DNA from 3 places in the Planococcus sp. S3-L1 genome. Region 1 is predicted to be linked to each of the others. Evidence: riboswitches for the same ligand, from Rfam matches in the RefSeq annotation. Region 1 holds a riboswitch; each other region holds the start of a gene.

What was found. A riboswitch is a leader RNA that binds a small molecule or an ion and turns the genes downstream of it on or off. The one in region 1 is predicted to bind S-adenosylmethionine.
Region 2: linked by a shared signal. The riboswitch ahead of QMF37_RS09095 (bifunctional homocysteine S-methyltransferase/methylenetetrahydrofolate reductase) and the one ahead of metK (methionine adenosyltransferase) in region 1 are both predicted to bind S-adenosylmethionine.
Region 3: linked by a shared signal. The riboswitch ahead of QMF37_RS10300 (methionine ABC transporter ATP-binding protein) and the one ahead of metK (methionine adenosyltransferase) in region 1 are both predicted to bind S-adenosylmethionine.

The regions. Positions count from the first base shown of each region.
Region 1 covers NZ_JASISN010000021.1:31,805-39,353, reverse strand. The annotation lists gene QMF37_RS15335 (metal ABC transporter solute-binding protein, Zn/Mn family) at 1-384, opposite strand, end outside; gene yidD (membrane protein insertion efficiency factor YidD) at 471-701, opposite strand; gene QMF37_RS15325 (Dps family protein) at 808-1,254, shown strand; gene ytkD (RNA deprotection pyrophosphohydrolase) at 1,321-1,779, shown strand; gene QMF37_RS15315 (alpha/beta hydrolase family protein) at 1,760-2,539, shown strand; gene pckA (phosphoenolpyruvate carboxykinase (ATP)) at 2,582-4,171, opposite strand; SAM riboswitch class I at 4,556-4,668, shown strand; gene metK (methionine adenosyltransferase) at 4,870-6,066, shown strand; gene QMF37_RS15300 (gamma carbonic anhydrase) at 6,124-6,639, opposite strand; gene QMF37_RS15295 (alpha/beta hydrolase) at 6,752-7,549, shown strand, end outside.
Region 2 covers NZ_JASISN010000007.1:84,710-92,258, forward strand. The annotation lists gene metH (methionine synthase) at 1-3,368, opposite strand, end outside; gene QMF37_RS09095 (bifunctional homocysteine S-methyltransferase/methylenetetrahydrofolate reductase) at 3,349-5,208, opposite strand; SAM riboswitch class I at 5,280-5,384, opposite strand; gene QMF37_RS09100 (hypothetical protein) at 5,891-6,478, opposite strand; gene QMF37_RS09105 (YehS family protein) at 6,653-7,171, opposite strand; gene QMF37_RS09110 (hypothetical protein) at 7,290-7,502, opposite strand.
Region 3 covers NZ_JASISN010000009.1:49,240-56,788, forward strand. The annotation lists gene QMF37_RS10290 (MetQ/NlpA family ABC transporter substrate-binding protein) at 51-863, opposite strand; gene QMF37_RS10295 (methionine ABC transporter permease) at 911-1,579, opposite strand; gene QMF37_RS10300 (methionine ABC transporter ATP-binding protein) at 1,572-2,597, opposite strand; SAM riboswitch class I at 2,686-2,790, opposite strand; gene QMF37_RS10305 (thioredoxin family protein) at 2,897-3,223, opposite strand; gene QMF37_RS10310 (ribonuclease M5) at 3,229-3,567, opposite strand; gene gcvH (glycine cleavage system protein GcvH) at 3,913-4,293, opposite strand; gene QMF37_RS10320 (arsenate reductase family protein) at 4,374-4,727, opposite strand; gene QMF37_RS10325 (acyl-CoA dehydrogenase family protein) at 4,834-6,615, opposite strand; gene QMF37_RS10330 (acetyl-CoA C-acetyltransferase) at 6,971-7,549, opposite strand, start outside.

The sequences.
Region 1 (7,549 bases):
CCCAAGTGCGGCTTCTAAATCTTCATCTGTTAGAGTATCAGCAGTCGCTACAAATTCAACATTTTCATTTTTCAATGTTTTTTGAGCTTTGTCGATAAACCCTTCAAGACCCAGACCAATCGAGAACATCAAATCTGCATCTGCGAGTTGAATCATTTCTTGTTGTGTGGGTTCAAAGGTGTGTTCATTGGAGCCGGCAGGATAAATTGACTGAACATCAATCAAATCACCACCGATGCGCTCTGTAAAATAAGTTAGTGGATAAACCGTTGTATAAATTTGTAGCTTCGAAGCATCAGTATCGATACTTTGCGCTTCATCACTTGTTTTTCCACAAGCTGCTAATAATAAAACAATAGAGATTAGTAATAGTATTTTTTTCATATTTTCCTCCAAAATGTAATGATTACGTTTTAATGACTAGTTGAATATTACAGTATACGCAATAAAAACACAAGAAAAACCACCAATTATTTTTTTGGTGGCCATTCTTCAGGGACGAAATCGATTCCCCCTTTATGGAAAGGATGGCAGCTTAAAATGCGTTTCGCGGCTAGATATCCGCCTTTTAACGCGCCATGCTTTTCGACAGCTTCAATGCCGTAATGCGAACATGTTGGATAAAATCGACAGCTTGGGGGTGATAAAGGAGAGATGAATCGTTGATAAAAACGGAACATCCGTAGTAAAGTCGTCTTCATAAAATTTCAACTCTTTTCGCAGAATTACTTCATATGTTTATTGTAGGGGCATCAGTGGTATAAATAAAGTATATGAACTTATCAAAAAAATGGAGTGTGATCGGAAATGTCAAACGAATTAAACCAAGAACTAAACGTACAGGTGGCAACATGGTCTGTTGCTTATACAAAATTACATAATTTCCATTGGTATGTAAAAGGCCCTTCGTTTTTTACATTGCACGTAAAATTTGAGGAATTATACAATGAAGCGACATTGCACATGGATGAGATTGCAGAACGGTTATTAGCACTTGGTGGAAAGCCGGTCGCTACAATGAAAGAACAGCTAGCGCTTTCTGTGATCGAAGAAGCGAACAGCAAGGAGTCGGCTGAGGAAATGGTAGATACTGTTGTGAGTGATTACGATAAAATTATGAAATCACTGAAAAAAGGAATGCATTTGGCAGCTGAAGATGGTGACGACATGACAGAAGACATGTTGAATGCCATTCATCAAAATCTTGAAAAACATTCTTGGATGTTATCAGCATTCTTGGGCGAAAAGAAGTAAGATAGAATTATACAAGCGTACACTGAAATTTAGTGTACGCTTTTCTTATGGCATTGAGGTGAAAAAATGCATTATCAAGACTTGAACGGCTACTTATGTGAACTATCATTTGAAAAAAATAGCTTTTCTATTGAAAGTAGACATGTATTGGTAATCTGTAGCGATAACGGAAAGTGGGTACTGACCAAGCATAATGAGCGAGGGTTAGAATTTCCAGGCGGCAAAGTAGAAGTGGGGGAAAGTTTACAGGAGGCTGCCAAGAGGGAAGTTTACGAAGAAACTGGGGCGCATATAAAAAACCTAGACTGGTTTGCTGAATACGTGGTGTATTCAGAGAAACCATTTTGTAAAACGGTTTTTGTCGCAGAGGTAGAAGGAATAGACCGAATTTCCCTTCTTGAAACAGAGGGAATCATCTTGTTAAAAGAGTTAAAGACAACTAGCCACTTTAGTTTTTTAATGAAAGATGAAGGAATGAGTAAAATAATAGAGAAGGTGAAGCAGCTTGAAAAATGGAACGATTAGATCGAAGAGACCTTATCCATCGCCGAATCCACACGTTCGGTTATCAGAAATTGTTTACTGGTCAGAAGGATTACGCGTAAAAGGAATGCTAGCTGAACCGAAAAAAAAAGGAAGCAATAGTGGCATCTTGTATTTAAGAGGAGGCATTCAGTCGATTGGGATGGTACGTCCTGCACGAATCGCTCAATTTGCCGCACAAGGCTTTGTAGTGTTTGCTCCGTATTATCGAGGCAATCGAGGCGGTGAAGGCCGTGATGAATTTGCAGGAGAAGACAGGTGGGATGCCGTTCATGCTGTCGATGTTTTAAAAAAATTCAGTAATGGAAATGTCCACTTACTGGCATTTTCACGAGGCGGGATTATGGCATTATGGACAGCTATTTTGCGTCAAGATATTACGTCGGTTGTTACATGGGCAGGTGTTACAGATACGGTATTAACGTATAAAGAACGTCCGGATATGCGTCGCATGATGAAGCGACTTTATGGGGGAACGCCGAACACCGCTTTAACTCAATTTGAAGAGCGCAACCCATTATTGCGGATTGAAGAAAATACTGCGCCCGTTTTGATCATTCACGGTTTACTAGATGACAATGTCTCACCCGGACAAGCACATTTGTTAGAAGAGGCATTAAAGTTAAAGGATCAGCCGCATGAGACATGGTATTTTCCAGATTACACGCACTTTTTTCCACCTGTAGCGAATTGGAAAACAGTCAAAGCAGTTTGTCTGTGGATGAGAGAAAAAGAAAAGTAAAAAAACCCGTTCGGATTTTATTCCGAACGGGTTTTTGCAAGATTATTTTTGAGTTGGTCCGCCTAGCACGCTGATTTCAGGTGCGACAGTGCCGAACTTTTTAAAGTTTTCTTGGAATTCTTGCGCCAATTCATTTGCTTTTTGGTCATAAGCTGCTTTGTCTGACCATGCATGGCGTGGGTTTAATACTTCACTTGGAACTCCAGGTACTTCAGTTGGAATTTCAAAACCGAAGACTGCTTCTTTTTCAGTTGGCACAGTGTTTAATTCGCCTTTGATCGCAGCGCGAACCATTGTGCGTGTGTAAGAAAGTTTCATACGGCTACCGACTCCGTATACGCCACCAGTCCATCCAGTGTTAACGAGGAAAACTTGAGCGCCGTGCTCGTCGATTTTCTTACCAAGCATTTCAGCGTAAACTGTTGCGTGCAACGGCAAGAAAGGTGAACCGAAGCATGTAGAGAATGTTGCTTCAGGTGAAGTGATTCCGCGCTCTGTTCCAGCAAGTTTCGATGTATAGCCGCTTAAAAAGTGGTACATCGCCTGTTCTTTTGTTAATTTACTGATTGGAGGCAATACGCCAAATGCGTCAGCAGTCAAAAAGACAATTGTTTTCGGATGTCCTGCAACTGAAGGATCTACAATATTGTCGATTGCTTGCATTGGGTATGCTGCACGTGTATTTTCAGTTAATGAACCGTCATTATAATCTGGAATGCGTGTTTCAGGGTCCACTACGACGTTCTCAAGTACTGAACCAAAACGGATTGCGTCGTAAATTTGTGGTTCATTTTCACGCGACAAATTAATCGTTTTAGCGTAGCAACCACCTTCAATGTTAAATACGCCGTTATCTGACCAGCCGTGCTCATCATCACCGATTAGTTTGCGATCACCGTCAGCTGATAAAGTTGTTTTACCTGTTCCGGATAAACCGAAAAATAAAGTTACGTCGCCTTCTGGACCAACGTTTGCTGAACAATGCATAGGTAAAATTCCTTTTTCAGGAAGTAAGTAGTTCATGATAGAGAAAATTGATTTTTTCATTTCGCCAGCGTACTCAGTGCCGCCAATCAAAATAATGCCTTGCTCCATCGATACGATGATAAATGTTTCAGAAGCTGTACCATCAACTGCAGGGTCTGCTTGAAAAGTCGGAGCGTACACAACTGTGAATTCAGCTTTGTGTGTTTGCAATTCTTCAGCTGTAGGCCGGATGAACAATTGGTGAGCAAATAGATTATGCCATGCGTATTCATTGATTGTTTGGATGGGCACACGTGATTCATGGTCGGCTCCGGCAAATCCTTTGAATACATAAAGCGCATCTTTGTCTTTAAGGTGCTTAATCACTTTAGCGTAAAGCTTTTCAAATATTTCGCTTGAAATCGGACGGTTCACATTGCCCCAGTCGACTTTGTTTTTAGAGCTTTCTTCTTCCACCATGTATTTGTCTTTCGGTGAGCGGCCAGTATATTTTCCTGTTTCCGCTGTTACAGCGCCTTCCCGAGTTAATACTGCTTCTTTGCGGGATGTTGCCGCTTCCACTAATTGTGGCACTGATAATTGAACATGCACATTTTGGCCAGTCAAAAGATCTTTTAAATCGTTTGCAAAGTTCACTGAAGTCATATATATGTACCTTCCTTTTCTGTTATTCCCATAATGGGGAGGATGTATATTCGTTCATTAGTATAACACATTAGCTTTATTAGTCTACACTAATCCACTGGGGAAATTAAAAAATATTAGAGGATAGCCCCGACAATACGTAGAATTATTTCTATAATTTCCAAATAGTCCTGGTGCCTTTTAAAGCGGTTTTCTACAGTGTACAATGGCTTTGTGTGAACAGAAATACTACTGAATAGTTTGGTTTTTTACTTGCGGGAATCTAAAGTTTGGTAGAATAGCATAATCAAAAAATCATTGTTTTTATTTGAAGAATGTAATTTTATTTTCGAAAATTGTTGACATCACTTTGCTAATTCCGTATGATGAAAAATTGAACGGATACTCTTATTCCGAGCTGGTGGAGGGGGCAGGCCCTATGAAACCCGGCAACCTGCTGCTTTTGCAGTGATGGTGCCCAACCTGACACAAGGTGCACAGACCTTGGATGATAAGAGTGAAAGGTGCTAATGATGATTCTTCCTTTCCTCATGACGAATGAGTGAAGGGATTTTTTTGTGAAATGCCCTTAATCCTCGTGTGAAAGGCCACAAACGGCTTGAAGTTCAATCCAGATTGTCTGGAACGGACTTGACATGGGAAACGAGTACCGTATCAATTTCGAGAGCAATCTCGCAGGATATAAGGAGGAACATTTTTTGAAAAACCGTCGATTATTTACATCAGAATCAGTAACAGAAGGACATCCAGATAAAATTTGTGATCAAATCTCAGATGCTATTTTGGATGCCATTTTAACCGAGGATCCAAATGCACGCGTTGCGTGTGAAACGACTGTTACGACAGGACTCGTTCTAGTAGCCGGAGAAATTACCACTTCTACGTATGTAGATATTCCGAAAGTCGTTCGACAAACGGTAAGAGAAATTGGCTATACGCGAGCTAAATATGGTTTCGACTCAGAAACAAGTGCAGTTCTTACCGCAATCGATGAGCAATCACCGGACATCGCTGCTGGAGTAAACGTAGCGCTTGAATCACGCGAAGGCCAAATGACAGATAAAGAGTTAGACGATATCGGTGCAGGTGACCAAGGATTAATGTTTGGATACGCGAACAACGAAACAGAAGAGTTAATGCCATTGCCGATTTCATTGGCACATAAATTGGCACGTCGTTTGGCTGAAGTACGCAAAGAAGAAATTCTTCCATACTTGCGTCCAGATGGTAAAACACAAGTGACGGTTGAATATGATGAAAACAACAAACCGCTTCGCGTGGATACAATTGTTATCTCAACTCAACATCATCCAGAAGTAACGTTAGAACAAATTCAACGTAATATTAAGGAATACGTCATTAACGAAGTTGTACCAGCAAAGTGGATCGATGAAGAAACAAAATATTTTATCAACCCAACTGGCCGTTTTGTTATCGGTGGACCTCAAGGAGATGCAGGTTTAACTGGACGTAAAATCATCGTAGATACATACGGTGGCTATGCGCGTCACGGTGGCGGCGCATTCTCAGGAAAAGACGCAACAAAAGTAGACCGTTCAGCGGCTTATGCGGCGCGTTATGTTGCAAAAAATATTGTCGCAGCTGGCCTTGCAGATAAATGCGAAGTTCAGTTAGCTTATGCAATTGGTGTAGCACATCCTGTATCGATCGCATTTGATATGTTTGGAACAGGCATCGTTGATGAAGACACATTAGATGATTTGGTACGTGCAAACTTTGACTTGCGTCCTGCTGGCATCATTAAAATGTTGGATCTACGTCGCCCAATCTACAAGCAAACGGCAGCTTACGGACATTTTGGCCGTACCGATGTTGATTTGCCATGGGAACGTACAGACAAAGCAGCGATCTTAAAAGAACAAGCTGGCGTATAAGTTAACAAAACGAAAAGGACGACTAGGCAGTGATGCCCGGTCGTCCTTTTCGTTTTGTTACTTTTTTTGGAGTGATTTATAATAAGCTGCTTTTTCTGCATACTCTCGAACAATACGTTCCATATCTTCTTTATCGTCTTCACGAAGTTCGCGGACGACTTTCGCGGGGCGTCCGAGTGCTAGCATGCCAGGAGGGATAACTTTTCCAGGCGGTACGAGACTACCCGCACCAATAAATGCGCCTTCTCCAATTTCCGCGCCGTCGAGAATAATCGAACCCATGCCGACGAGAGCACCTTTACGAACAATGCAACTGTGAAGTGTAACTTGATGGCCAATAGTCACGTCATCTTCAAGAAGCAAGGTTTTACCCGGGCTTTGATGAAGCATGCAGAGGTCTTGAATGTTGACTTTATCGCCAATAATCGTCGGAGAGACATCCCCGCGAATCACCGTATTAAACCACACAGAAGAGTCTGTGCCAATTGTCACATCACCAGAAATTGTGACGTAGTCTGCAATGAAAACAGATGGATCGATTTTAGGGAATTTGTCTTTAAATGGATAAATCATAGCAAAGCTCCTTTAAACAAGATAAGATATTCTTAATCGTAACAAATCAAATCAAAACGTCAAATTAACAGACAACATCGAGAATTAATCAGCAGGGAAAGGAAGTTGGATTATGTGGAAATGGCAGGCTGAAGGATCAGCAAAGGCAGTAGTTGTGTTTATACATAGTGCGTATGAACAACACCTGCGCTATGCATGGCAAATTGAAAAATGGCGATCGGCAGGATTTGACGTATATACAGGAGATTTACCGGGCCATGGCAAAAATGCGGGAGCGGACAAAGTTCACCGAGAATCGTTTGATGACTACGAACAGGCAGTAAATGAGTTGCTGAGACTGTCGTCAGAAAATGAGTTGCCAGTATTTGTCATTGCCCATGGACTGGGCGCAACTATTGCGATGAATGTCTTAGGGAACCGGAAATTCAATGTAGCCGGAGTTATTTTTACGTCGCCTTGGTTGCAGTTAAAAAAATTGCCACCGAAAGTGCCAAACGCATTTCCAGGAGTTGCGCAATTGACTGGCCGCAGAAAGGTGGATCATGGCATCGAATTACGCCACCTGACACGCGATCGTTTTTCTTATAGTCAAGAAACCGAAAGCAAGCGGTATCAAACGGTTATTACTGCAAGTTGGTATAAAGAATTGCAGAGTTATATGAAAGAAACGGCTGCAAGTATTGACAGGTATCCGCAGATTCCGACTTGTTTGTATACAGCAGAGCGAGATTTAATTGTTGAGAAAGAAGTAGCTCGTCAATGGTTACTAAAGCAACAACTAAACGAATTCAGCTACAAAGAATGGAAATTTTGCTATCACGATATTTTCCAAGAACCTGAAAAAGAAGAAGTCTTTCTAGCAGCGCAGGCGTTTATTCATACAGTTTTGCGCTCTGTCGGTTACTTGGTT
Region 2 (7,549 bases), on a different contig from region 1:
ATCATATATTCTTCGGTTAAATGCACGCCGATGTCTTCGGGTTTGATCAAGTTAAATAATTTGGCTTGGTCTTCTAAGTTCGGGCACGCGGGGTAACCGAATGAGAAGCGCTGGCCTTGGTATTTGGCGGCAAAACGGTCGCGCATGGAGAAATCGGTTGTATCTGGGAAGCCCCATTGATCGCGTATTTCTTGGTGGATGCGTTCAGCAAAACCTTCTGCGAGTTCAAGTGCTGTTGCTTGCAGTGCATGGCTTTCTAAAAATTTGCCTTGTTCTTTCAGGCGTGTTGCTTGTTCGCGTACGCCAAAGCCTGCAGTTACTTGCATAAAGGCCACGTAATCCATTTCGCCACTGTCGACTGATTTTAAGTAATCGGACAAGCATAAGAATGGTAACGCAGATTGGCGTGGAAATGTAAATCGTTCGATTTCTGTTTTGCCATCAGCAGGGTCATAAACGATGACATCGTCTCCGTCACTTTGAGCTGGGAAAAATTGATACAGCCCTGATGGTTTTAACAGTCCTGACCCTAAAAACTCGGTCGTCAGTTCATGAAGCTGAACAGCACGCGGATCGCCTTTAGCTAACGAATTATCGTTATAGCCTTTTAATCCGAGGTGATGACCAATCAATGTGCGCATGTTGACGTATGGATACAAATGAGCCACAGAATACTCTTTCAATACGTGACGACGCAAATCGTTCGGCACGTGAACCGTGACGTCTTCGCGCACTGTTTTCACTGGCTTCTCAGCAACGGCTACAGCGGGCTTGGCTGCACGCACGGCTTCAGATGCTTGGCGTTTCTCTTGCTGTGCATCCAACTCTAGCAGCAACTCTGCTTTTCCGGCACCGCTTTGCAGCCGATTCGCTAGATCTAATCCTTGCATCGCATCTTTCGCGTAAATGACCGGCCCGTCGTATTCCGCTGAAATTTTGGTTTCGGTAAAGCGTCTCGACAATGCCGCCCCGCCCACTAAAATGGGTACATCAATGCCCGCTTCTTTAAAGTCTTGCGCGGTGATGACCATTTGCTTCGCCGACTTAACGAGTAACCCCGACAAGCCAATCATGTCTGGTTTTTCTTTTCGAATCACTTCGATCAAGGTAGCCGGTGTCACCTTAATTCCAACATCAATCACTTTAAAGCCGTTATTGCTTAAGATAATCTCCACTAAGTTTTTGCCGATGTCATGAACATCGCCTTTAACAGTCGCCAAAACGATTTTCCCTTTTCCAGAATCGTCTTCTTTTTTCTCCATAAACTGCTCAAGAAATGATACGGCTGCTTTCATGACGCCTGCACTTTGCAACACTTCCGCAACAATTAATTGGTTGTCATTAAACAAACGGCCTACTTCGGCCATCCCTTTCATCAACGGTCCATTAATGACATCAAGCGGTTCATCATACATCTCTAGCGCTTTTTCCAAATCAGGTATCAAGCCTTCTTTTGTTCCTTCTATAATATAGTAAGCGAGTCGATCTGGTACTGTTTTCGGAATATCATCTTCTGTTTTTTCTTTTTTCTTATCGCGGTAAAAAGCCGTAAAGTCAGCTAAAGTTTCATCTGTTGTCGTAAACAGTAATTCATTAGCCATATCGATTTCCTGTTTTGGAATGGATGCATAACGCTCTAATTTTTCCGTATTGACGATGGCATAGTCCAAACCTGCCTGCGTGCAATGATATAAATACACGGCATTTAACACTTCACGACCAACCGGTGGTAAGCCGAATGAAACGTTACTAACACCTAAAATCGTCAATGCGCGTGGCAGTTTTTCTTTAATTAACCGAATGCCTTCAATCGTTTCTACTGCAGAACCAATGTATTGCTGATCGCCCGTACCGACTGGGAATACCAGTGGATCAAAAATGATGTCTTCCGGTGCAAGCCCCCATTTATGGACCAGCAAGTCATATGACCGTTCGGCTATTTCCAACTTACGCTCACGCGTGACCGCCATCCCAACTTCGTCAATTGTACCCACAACGACTGCCGCACCGTATTTTTTCACGAGCGGCATTACCGCATCAAAACGTTCTTCTCCGTCTTCTAGATTAATCGAGTTGATAATCGCTTTTCCTTGTGAAAATTTCAATGCAACTTCAATCACTTCTTCGTCTGTAGAATCGATAACGAGCGGTACTTTTACTTTTTTGACGACTTCTTTCATGAATTTCGTCATGTCTTCAACTTCGTCACGATCCGGATTTGCTAAACAAATATCAATAACGTGCGCTCCGTTTTTCACCTGTGCGCGAGCAATTTCAGATGCTTCTTCAAATTGGCCATCGACTATTAATCGTTTAAATTTACGAGAACCAATAACATTCGTCCGCTCTCCGATAAACAAAGGACGCATCGTTTCGTCGTATTGCAAAGGCTCAATTCCAGACACGACATGGCCGCGCTCAACAGGGTCTGGTTTTCTCGGCGGCAATCCGTCCATAGCCAAACGCACTGCTTTAATGTGTTCCGGTGTGGTTCCGCAACAACCACCGACGACGTTCAGCCACCCTTTATCTGCAAAACCTTTTAATTTTTTCGCAAGTGATTCGGGTGTTTCGTGATAATGACCGTCTTCATCTGGCAAGCCTGCATTTGGGTAACAACTAACATAGCCGCCCGACAGCTCTGACAGCGAACGAATATGGTCTGTCATAAATTCTGGACCTGTTGCACAGTTTAACCCGACGGATAGCGGCTTGACATGTTCAATGGAAATGTAAAACGCTTCAATGCTTTGACCGGCAAGCGTCGTCCCCATCGGTTCAATCGTTCCGGACACCATAATCGGCAATTCGATTCCCGTCTCTTCAAAAGCTTGTTTAATGCCAATTGTCGCCGCTTTCACATTCAACATGTCTTGACTGGTCTCGAGCAAGATGAGATCTGCTCCGCCTTCAACAAGTGCCTTGGCTTGCACGTAAAAATTTTCCAGCATGACATCAAATGTGACGCCACCCGTTACAGACAAAGTTTTCGTTGTCGGTCCAATCGCACCTGCCACAAAACGAGGCCATTCCGGGGTGGAAAATTCAGCAGCCGCTCGTTTCGCAATTTCGACTGCGCGTCTATTAATATCCGCCGCTTGGTCACCGATTCCATATTCGTCCAAAACAATCGGTGTACCTCCAAATGTATTGGTGCAAAGAATATCGGCTCCAGCTTCAAGATAAGCCGTATGGATATCTTGAATAACATTCGGTCGGACAATGTTCAAGTATTCATTGCAGCCGTCAAATTCTTCTCCACCAAATTCTTCAGGTGACAGATCGGCATTTTGAATCATCGTCCCCATCGCTCCGTCGATAATTAAGATTCTTTTTTTAAGCTGTTGTTCAATAAGATGTTTGGACATGGCTGCGATCGCTCTCTTTCTGTTGATCTAGTTGTCGAATATACCGAATCAATTCCACGGTCATGTCGTAACGGACAAACGGTGTGATCAAGTAAATACCGTTGAATAGCTCTGCTGCTGTGTCAATCAATTCTTTAGCGATTTGAATGCCTTCCGTTGTGGCTCGGTCCTTGTCATCTCCACATGCACGCATGCGTTCAAGTGCGTCTTCTGACAACTTGATACCCGGCACTTCATGATGCAAAAATTCGGCACTGCGAATACTGGTCAACGGCATTACCCCAATAAAAATGGGCGTATTTAAATGCTTTGTCGCTTCGTACATTTCAACGATTTTTTCTTTTGTGTATACGGGCTGCGAAATAAAATAATCCGCTCCGCTTTCAATTTTCTTCTCAAGTCTTGCTACGGCTCGGTCAAGCACACGAACATTCGGATTGAACGCCGCAGCGACAGAAAAATTAGCTTTTTTCCGTAGCGGTTTACCAGAAAACGAAATGCCTTCATTTAGTTTTTTGATCAATTGAATCAATTCCATACTGGACACGTCATAAACGCTTGTCGCTCCTGGAAAATCTCCAACTTTGGTCGGATCGCCTGTGACAGCGAGAATGTCGTGCATACCGAGTGCATCGAGTCCCATCAAATGTGATTGCAAACCAATTAAGTTGCGGTCGCGACACGTAATATGAGCGAGCGGCCGAATTTTTTCTGTGTGCTTGAGAATCGAGCCCATCGCCATATTACTAATACGCGGTGACGCTAATGAATTATCGGCCATGGTGACAGCATCCACACCTTCTTCATGCAAAGCGACAGAGCCTTCAAGAAATTTTGTGACGTCCAAATGACGTGGCGTATCGAGTTCCACAATAATCGTTCGTTGTGTTTTCGCTTTTTCGTGAAGCGGCTTTACTTCTAGCGCTTCGGCCTCTCGGATGACAATCGGCTTTCTTTTGGTTACTTCTTTATAAAAAATCGGCGGTAACTTACCGAGGTGTTTTTTCACCGCTTCAATATGCTTTGGTGTTGTACCACAGCAACCGCCAATCAAGCGAACGCCTTCTTGTCTTAACAATAAAGCAGCACGTCCGAAATAATCTGCTTCTGATTCGTAAACAATCCGCCCATCTTCTACGTCAAGTAGGCTAGCATTTGGGTATGCAGAAAGAAAAGCTTTTTCGGGTAAGGTTACTTCTTCAAAAGCTTGAATTGTATGATGCGGTCCTAGACGACAATTGACACCAACAATGTCTGCTCCAAGTGATTCTAATTGGTGCAAAGCGTCATTCAATGACATGCCGTTTTGCAAAATACCCGGATCATGCATCGATACTTGTGCAATCAATGGGGTATCTGTGATGCCTTTCAAATGTTTAACAGTTGCTACTAATTCTTCAAAATCGTAATAAGTTTCAAGTAGTAGGCCATCGGGGTCGCCCGCAAGCAACTGACTCGCTTGCTGGTCGACCATCGCAATGATTTCCTGCAAGGTGGCGTCACTTTTACGAATTCCGCGAATGCCGCCAATCGTTCCAAAGACAAATTGACCCCCCGGTGCTGCTGCACGTTTCGCAATTTCAATAGCAGCTTTGTTGATGTCTGCAACTTGTTCTTCTAATCCGTAACGAGCAAGTTTGAGTGCATTAGCCCCGTACGTATTGGTTTGAATGATATCTGCTCCAGCTTTGATATAGTCTTGATGAATCTTTTCGATTACTTCTGGCCGCTGTAAATTCAATTCCTCGTTGCAATACTCAATGCCATACGAATACAGCAAGGTTCCCATGCCACCGTCCGCCGTCAAAATTTTCGTCTTCAGTTCGTCTAATAAACCCATCCACTCAACCCCCCATATATACAAAAAAAGCCTCCATGAAAAAGAAGGCTTTACGATATCAAACTCGTTCCTTTTCATCTGTCAGGCAATCGCTTGCCTGCTGGATTTAGCACCTGACCTTTCGGCTGGTTGCTGAAGCGTCACAGGGCCAGTCCCTCAACTTCTCTCGATAAAGATTCACTATTCAGTTTTAGTATTCTTAGTATAGTACAGGTATCTATTGGTCAGGTCAATATGTTTTGTTAGAAAAAAATGAACTTTCTGTGAGTTTCTTTAAAAATAGAATCCTTTTATTCTTTAGAAGCTGTTAACGTTTTTCGCCGCCCTCCCTATTCTTTCTCCTCTCTACATCTGTTTATTTATTGTACACACCATTTCAGGAAATACTGGACCAATAATCAAATCAAAAGAAGAGTTACATGTTTATTCATAAGGACAGTAACATACAGTCACTTGGAAAATGTTCGATCAAAAACAATAGCACCTTTATGTATATTATGAAAATGTTCTAGGCTTCCCTGGCCGATCAGAATCCAGTTATGTATGCACTTGGTTTCGCCAAGACACTTGGGCAAAAGCCTAACACCGCTGCCACTTCATCAGCTCGCTTGCGACTCAAAAAACCTATCTGGATTAAAAACTTCCGATAGGTTTTTCTATAAGTATACTGTCTTCTTCTGCTTTAAAAAAGACTTTGCAAATCCTTTACCGGCCGAGCGTCTGCTTGTCCTTCGTAACTAATAAATTCAATTTCTCCAATGCGCATGCCAGCATTGTATTCCCCGATAACTGTATCCAATAGAATAAAAGAAGCCGAGATAAATTCATCTTCATTTTCTTCAGTAAAACCTTTAATGTAAAGAATTAAATTCACTTCGTCGTTGGCGTTATCTTTTTCAAAAGTACAAAAGATGTCTTCCCATGCTAATTTAATATCGCCATACTCGATCGATACTTCTTCGTCTTGTCGCTGGCGAAAGGCGATAATCGTAAACGATTCAAATTCTGGAGCCTGACCAACTAGATCAATGACGTCATCAAATGCCTCAACCATGCCGTCCGCACTGATGATGAATTGTCGTTTGTCGTTAATTAAAAGTTCACTAAGTTCAAACGCCAAATGTTTGTTAACCTTGTGCAATTTCTTTTCCAATTGATTTAATAGTTTGCTTCTACTCGACTCATCCAAGCGACTATAGACCTCTTTATTGTCTGCAAACCATTCCCAAAAAGCCGCCACTTTATTTTTTCTCTTCGGCAACCAATTCATCCTGCTATCCCCTTTGCACCCATCTATGATTTCTTCTTTCTATCATATCATTTTCACACGAAAGGGATAGTTCTTTTTATCCATGAAGAAAGTCTACTTCTAAGCTATCCAGTCTACGACAATAAAAAAACCCTATCCACAAATCAGTAACACTGACTCGTAGACACGCTTTTTTTATTTTCTGAATCTGATTGCTAATCCTTTTAAGAAGTTGCGTGCATAGCGATCGCCGCATTCTTTGTAATTTTTATGGCCAACTTTTCGGAGTAACGCTCCAAGTTCACCTTTTGTTACCGTAACTCCAGCTAAATCCCAAATCTCCAACATGTCTTCACTCGTTAGCTGTAAAGCAATTTTCACTTTTTTCAGCAGTAAGTTGTTAGAACGTTCATTGGTCACTGCAGAAACTTCAGTTTGCCCGGGTTTGGGCTCTTGACGTCCTCTTTTGAAAACGATAAATCCATTTAAAAAAGATTCAAATAGAGCGTCTTCTGCCTTAATATAGTCTTCTTCTTCCCGGTCAATCCAAATACGATCTTCCTCTTCCTCTTCGCTATCTGGGGTTTTTGTCAGCACTTTTAATACTTCATCTTTGCTAAGTTCTATACCACCCAATTTGAAAATTTCGACCATATCCCTATTTTTTATATCTAGTGCATAACGCAGTCTGATCAATAAATCGTTATTATCCATCTTTTCTTCCTCCTGTAGCTTGCTCATTATCGTCGTTATCCGAAGTCGATTCAATTCTAATGATAGCACATAATCTCCGGGTCATCGCGCTTACGCGAAGACAGCAAAAAAGACAGGATTAGAACACTGTCTCGCGGTTTTCTTTATTTTTTACTTCTTTTAATTGTTCGACTTTCTCTTTCATATCTTGAATAATGTCCAAAGATTCTTTATCGTTCGTCGACTCTTCATAGAAAAACTGCAAATCTCGCTCCATATCTGCCAGACGTTCATTATAGTGTTTCAGTTTTTCGGCGACAATTAAACGCTTTGCTTCTTCTATACTCTTCATCTCTTGTTACCTCCACTTCGACAATCTGCGAACAGGCTTTCCCCTTT
Region 3 (7,549 bases), on a different contig from region 1:
TTTCTCCGTCTGTTTTATTTTTGGGGCTTATGAGACAGCTCCTTTTTTATTCAATCTACCGGTACTACTGAGCCGCCCCATTCTTCTAAAATAAAGTCTTGGATTTCCTGGGATTGTAATACTTCAACTAAAGCTTTCACATTGTCGTTATCTTCATCACCTGCACGCACGGTAATAATATTTACGTATGGCGAATCAGATGATTCTATTGCAATTGAATCTTCTAGAGGACTGATGCCAGCATCAATTGCATAGTTAGAGTTGATCAAGACTGCATCTCCCTCACCTGATTCATATAATTGAACAAGTAAAGCTGCTTCATAGTCTGGCTCAAGCTGTAAATTTTTCGGATTATCAACAATATCACTCACTTCAGCCGATGTTTTATCTACACCTTCTGCCAATGTGATTAAGCCTTCTACCTCAAGCAGCGATAAAATACGACCCTGCTCCGATACCGAGTTGCTCATCAAAATGGTTGCATCCTGTGGTAGTTCATCAAGAGAAGCATATTTTTGTGAATAAACACCGATTGGTTCAATGTGAATCCCTCCAGCATTTTCAAACTCATAACCATTATCAGCTATTTGAGTTTCTAAGTAAGGAATAGTTTGGAAATAGTTGGCATCAATTTCACCAGACTCTAAATCTTTGTTTGGCAAAATATAGTCTTGATACGTTTCAACTTCAAGTTCAATTCCTTGCTCTTCTAAAAGGGGCTTCGCTTGTTCTAAAATTTCAGCATGCGGTACGTTAGAAGCGCCTATGCGTAATGTCTTAGACTCTTCTTCACTTGCTCCACCGTTTCCACATCCTGCGAGTACTAATGCCGTTAACGCTGTTCCTACTACAAATTTCTTCATCTCAATCTCTCCCTTATGTGTTGTTTTATAGAACGGAAAATCCGTTTTTACCGTTTGTCTGCTTTTATCGTGACCCAATCACCAATGTATTGAATGATAAAGACAATGATTAAGATTAAGATTGTTGCCATCAATGTAACGTCTTCACGACTGCGTTGAAAGCCGTCGAGGAAAGCAAGTGTACCAAGACCACCTGCGCCGATAATGCCGGCCATTGCTGTATAGCCGACCAATGCAATCGCCGTGACCGTAATGCCGGATATCAATGCCGGTTTTGATTCCGGCAATAAAACTTTCCAAATGATGGTGCCGGTTGTTGCACCCATTGAACGAGCCGCCTCGATCACACCTTTATCAATTTCTTTTAGCGCAATTAGCACCATTCGTGCATAAAATGGAGCTGAACCAATGATTAATGCCGGTAAAGCCGCATTCGGTCCGCGAATCGATCCCATCAAGAACAAAGTGACAGGAATCAATAAAATGATCAAGATGATAAAAGGAATTGACCGGAAAATATTGACGAATGCGCCAGTCAGCCAATTAACGAGTTTGTTTGCCCACAATTGTTTCGGTGCTGTTAAGAACAAGATAATACCAAGTGCTAAACCAATAACAAATGTAAATACAGTTGATAATGCGGTCATGTAAAGTGTTTCAAGAGTAGCTTCCCACATGCTGTCCCACTTTACGTTTGGAAATAATGATTCAATCATTGTCCATCACCTCCGCTTGAATATCTTCTGAGCGAAGAAATACCAGTGCTTCTTCAATTTCTGCTTGAGACCCTTTAAGCTGTAAGATTAAGGTGCCGTATGCGCCACGCTGCGTATGCGAGATATTGCCTTGAACAATATTCACTTCCACGGCATGACTGCGAATCAATTTAGTTAAAATGGGTTGTTCGGTTTGATCGCCAACAAAAACCAATTTCACCAATTCGCCAGTTGGGTATAATTCCCGCAGGTTTTTGATGGTTTCCTGTGAATCTCCACTGTCGGCTACTTGCGCAACAAAGCGTTTCGTGATTGCCTCTTTCGGTGATTGGAATACATGTAAAACGTCGCCAAGTTCTACAACTCGTCCGCCTTCCATTACAGCCACACGGTGGCAAATTTTCCGGATGACGTGCATTTCATGAGTAATCAATACAATTGTCAATCCCAATCGCTTATTGATGTCTACTAACAAGTCAAGAATGGCATCTGTTGTTTCTGGATCGAGTGCTGATGTCGCTTCGTCACACAACAAGACTTCTGGGTCATTTGCTAATGCCCGGGCAATACCGACGCGTTGTTTTTGTCCTCCTGATAGCTCAGAAGGATAGGCGTTTTCACGACCCGTCAATCCGACTAATTCAATTAACTCCTGTACACGATTTCCGCGTTGTGCTTTTGCCACTCCGGCAATTTCTAGCGGAAATTCAATATTTTCTCTCACTGTACGAGACCATAGTAGATTAAAATGTTGGAAAATCATACTGACTTTCTGACGTGCCTTGCGTAATTCTCCGCCTTTAATCGCTGTGATAATTTGTCCATTAATCTCTACAGTTCCTGACGTTGGCTTTTCTAACCCATTCAACAATCGGATTAAGGTACTTTTACCTGCTCCACTATAACCAATAATACCGAATATCTCTCCATCAGAAATGGATAAGTCCACTTGATCCACAGCTGTTAAAATTGCCTTGCCTGTATCGAATTTTTTTGTCACTTGCTTTAACTCAATCATTCTTCCAACACTCCTAAATCTTAAAAATAAAAAACCCTTCCGCGCATAACTGAGCAGAAGGGCAAACGTATAGTATACGGAAACCAATCTCTCATCGTCCAAAGCTTTCGCTTTGTGTGATTTGGCACCATTTCATTTTCATGACGGTTGCCGGGCTTCATAGGGCACTTCCCTCCACCACTCGTAATAAGAGTTTTGATATAAAATTTTCGGAAAACTTAAGGACTGTATTCTATTTGACTCTTCGCTTGTTGTCTAGATTTCAGACAAGCAATTGGTTTTTTTATCAGAAGACTAATTTACCATGACCGACTGTATTCGTCAACAGGTTTTAACTTACTATACAAGTATGGCACTGATTGAAAAGCATAGATTTTCTCTTTTAGTTTGCCACCTTCTGTTATAAGTAAGCACGGTACACTCTCCACTTCGTAGAGATCCGCTATTTCTTGAACGTAATTTAAATTTGCTTTGCCCATTGGAAGATCCGGTAACAATTCGGTGACGACTGATAGCATCTTAGACGCAACCTGGCAAGTTCCACACATTGGCGCGTACAAATAATAAGCCGTTGATTTATTCGTATTCTTTTCTTTGATCCATTCTTTGTGCGTCCATTCATTCATTTTCTTCATCCCTCTGTTAATAGCTTATTTACCTGGATATTCGCTGTGATGAGCACATCCATCAATATCCGGAGTGGTGTTGCTGCAACTTCTTTATAATTTCGGTTAATGTAAAAATGACGAGCTTCAGGAAATTCACGCTTGACGAGTTTTCTCAGTTTTTCTCCTGAAGAGTCTGCATCTACTAGTATGATCATATCCTGACCTTCGTACGGTAATAGTAACTCTTCCAGTCTCGATGCACTTACTGTACCATTTGTACAAAGAATGGTCACGGGTTCTGCAATGAGTGGTGTAATCCTCGACTTATCACTGAGTCCTTCGACAACAATCACCTTTCCCATAACACTCACCCCATCAAATATAAAATAAGAAAAGTTCTAAGACTTAGTGGTAAAAGAAAACTTTTGTTTTATTGCGATAAAGCTCTTTATATAAGTCGAACTAATGATTTCCACTTGTTGATATTCCGTAAAACAGCAGTGCTTTCGAGCCCACAGGATGTGGATTATGCAACCCGTTCCTTTGCTGAGCCCAAAGCAGTATAGAAAAGTCGGTTTCTTTTACCAACTTATCTAGTTTTAAAATACCAATAGAACAGGCTGACGTCCATTTCCATGACTTATGCGAACTGCTGACAACACTTATCGGTCATAAAAAAAAGCGCCAAGATAGGCGCTTTTCAGTAATTACTCGTTGGTCATTTCTTTGTATTCGTCTGCTGTCATCAATGCATTAACTTCTTCTTCAGAAGGGGCTTCGATTACAACCATCCAAGCCTGCTCGTAAGGAGACTCGTTCACAAATTCTGGGCTATCTTCAAGTTCAGAGTTAACCTCGATTACTTTTCCGCTAATTGGCGCATACAATTCTGAAACCGTTTTAACGGATTCAACACTGCCGAAAGGCTGATCTTTTTTTAGCTCGTCTCCAACTTGTGGAAGTTCAACAAAAACGATATCCCCTAGTTCCGCTTGTGCGAAATGAGTGATACCGATACGTGCATTGCCATCTTCGGTTTTAACCCATTCATGTTCTTTTGAATAACGAAGTTCTGCTGGTGTGCTCATCTTGACCCCTCCAAATTATGTAGTTCATTCACATTCAGTTTGACATAAACAGCCACGAAATACAAGATGGTGCTACTCGCTTACAACCAGCTATTTTGATAATCTGCTTCTTTAAAGCCAAGTGTCACTTTTTTGCCATCCCAAGCCAAGGGACGCTTGATCAACATGCCATCAGAAGCAAGTAGTTCCAATTGCTGGTCTTCGCTCATAGTCGATAACTTATCTTTTAAACTAAGTGAGCGATAAACCAAACCACTCGTATTAAAAAACTTCTTCAATTCTAAACCACTCGCTTGATACATTTGAGCTAATTGTTCTTTAGTTGGTGGGTTTTCCGCAATGTGTATTTCATTGAATTCCACTTTGTTTTGTTCTAGCCAACTTTTTCCTTTACGGCAAGTCATGCATTTTGGATATGCGTAATAAGTAATCACCTTAAAACCTCCCTTTTTTCTAAGCTTACCAAAGAGAAGCCTTGTGGTCGATGAATAAAAACAGGCAACCCCCAAATTAACGGAGTTGCCTGTTTCATAAAACTTCTTACACGACGTATTTCTCTACGTCAATTAGCTTAACAGCAGCTTCACGTTTTTTCGCAATAACGTTATAAGGAGTTGAACGCGTTAATTTGCGCAACGCTGAAAGCATCATGCGTTGATTATCGCCTTCGATAGCCGCGATCAATGTTTCTTTCGCATCTCGCTCGATCTGATCAAACGCTTCTTGACAATAAATTTGTGTATACAACAGTTTTTGTTTTGCTTTTTCTTCACCTGAAGCGGCAATTGCTTTTTCAGTACGCAACACGACAGATTCCATCGCAAAGACGTTGCTGACGATATCGGCAATGTTCACTAGCACTTCTTGTTCGGCCTCTAGTTTTGTGCCGTATGTTTGTGCCGCTAGTCCCGCTGCGAGCAATGCAATTTTCTTCGCGTTTTTCACCAAGTATTTTTCTTGGTCTAATGCATCTGTCCCTACTTCTTCAGGCATCATCATTAACAGCTCTTCTTGTAACTTTTGAGCGTGTTGCAATAACGGCAATTCACCTTTCATTGCTTTACGCAACAATGTACCTGGTACGAGTAACCGGTTGATTTCGTTGGTGCCTTCGAAAATACGGTTAATGCGTGAATCGCGGTAAATGCGCTCAATTTCATATTCTTGCATAAAGCCGTAACCACCATGCAATTGAACGCCTTCATCGACGATATAATCTAACGTTTCTGTACCGAAAAACTTATTTAACGAACATTCTACCGCAAATTCAGCAATTGAATCTGCCACTAGCTTGCCGTCTGCTTGTTGCTCGTCTGTAAACCCGCTCATTCGGTCTTCAAAAAGGCCAACAGTACGGTAAACAGAACTTTCAACTGCATACAATTTAGAAGCCATTGTTGCTAATTTTTCGCGCGTCAAGTTGAAAGACGAAATCGGTGTTTTAAACTGCTGGCGTTGGTTCGTATACGGAATTGTCAATTCCATTGCACGTTTCGAGGCACCAATTGTCCCTACTCCTAATTTATAACGACCAATGTTCAAAATGTTAAACGCGATAATATGGCCACGTCCTGCTTCGCCCAAAAGATTTTCCACAGGAACTTCAGCGTCTTCAAGAATTAACGTCCGAGTTGAAGACGATTTGATACCCATTTTCTTTTCTTCAGGTCCAACAGAAACACCTGGGAATTCACGTTCAACGATAAACGCAGAGAATTTGTCTCCGTCAATTTTTGCATATACAACAAAGACATCCGCAAATCCAGCATTGGTGATCCATTGTTTTTCACCATTCAAGACGTAATGAGTACCCGCTTCATTTAATTTCGCTACTGTTTTCGCACCCAATGCATCAGACCCTGAACTTGGTTCTGTTAATGCGTAAGCTGCAATCATTTCGCCAGTTGCTAGACGTGGCAAATAGCTTTGTTTTTGCTCTTCGTTACCAAAAAGAACGATTGGCAATGAACCAATTCCTACGTGGGCTCCGTGAGTAATTGAGAAACCACCTGCTTTGGACATTTTTTCAGCAATTAGGGCCGAAGCAATTTTGTCTAATCCCAGACCGCCGTATTGTTCAGGAACATCAGCACCTAGAAGGCCAAGCTCACCTGCTGTTTTTAAAAGACGAACCGAATGCTCAAATTCATGGTTTTCTAACTTTTCAACAACTGGCATTACTTCAGTGTTGACGTAATCTTCTGTTGATTTAGCGATCATTTTTTGCTCTTCAGTAAAATCTTCCGGCGTAAACACACGCGACAGGTCTGCATCTTCGATTAAAAAGCTTCCGCCTTTGATCAATGTTTTTTCTTGTTCCATGATGAATTCCTCCTAGTTTTTACTTGCTTATAGTGTTATAGGTTGAAGAATTCGCTTCAAGCGGACGCTTTCCTGGGGGGCCGGCTGAAGCCGCTTCCCTCGCTTTGCTCAGTCCAGGGTCTTCATCTCGGCCTGATCCCCAAGGAGTCGCCGCCTTCCGCTCATTCTTTTAAATTTTAATGGCGAACTTTCTCTTCTTTTGATAGGTATCGAGTTTTAATATCTTTTCGACAGACAGCTAATAGCTTAGGCGCGTCCACGGGCTAGGCGAAGCTATGAGACGAGTGCTTTTCTCGGCTCATGGCGGGAGCCATGCCCAAAGCGGCCGAAGCGACTATTACCCTACGCCTATTCTCTACAGCATTTCAAAGACGCCTGCTGCGCCCATTCCTCCGCCGATACACATGGTTACAACACCGAATTGTTTGCCTTGGCGTTTTAATTCACTCATCATGCGAATGGTTAAAATAGAACCTGTTGCACCTAGCGGATGTCCGAGAGCGATGGCACCTCCGTTAAAGTTGACTTTGTCGATATCAAGACCTAAGTGACGAATAACACCAAGTGATTGAGAAGCGAATGCTTCATTTAGTTCCCATACATCAATGTCATCAATTGTTAAGCCTGCCAATTTCAAAGCTTTTGGAATAGCCACGATTGGGCCAATTCCCATGATTTCTGGTGGGACACCGCCTGTTGCGAATGAACGGAATTTAGCAATTGGTTTGAGTCCAAGTGCTTCTGCTTTTTCGCGGTCCATCACGAGCAATGCGCCTGCACCATCAGACGTTTGTGAGGAGTTCCCAGCTGTCACGGAGCCGCGTGCTGAGAAAGCAGGGCGCAATTTTCCGAGTCCATCCGAATTGGTTCCGTGACGAACACCTTCGTCCATTTCGAACATAGACGTTTTTTCTTGGTATTTATTGTTTTCGTC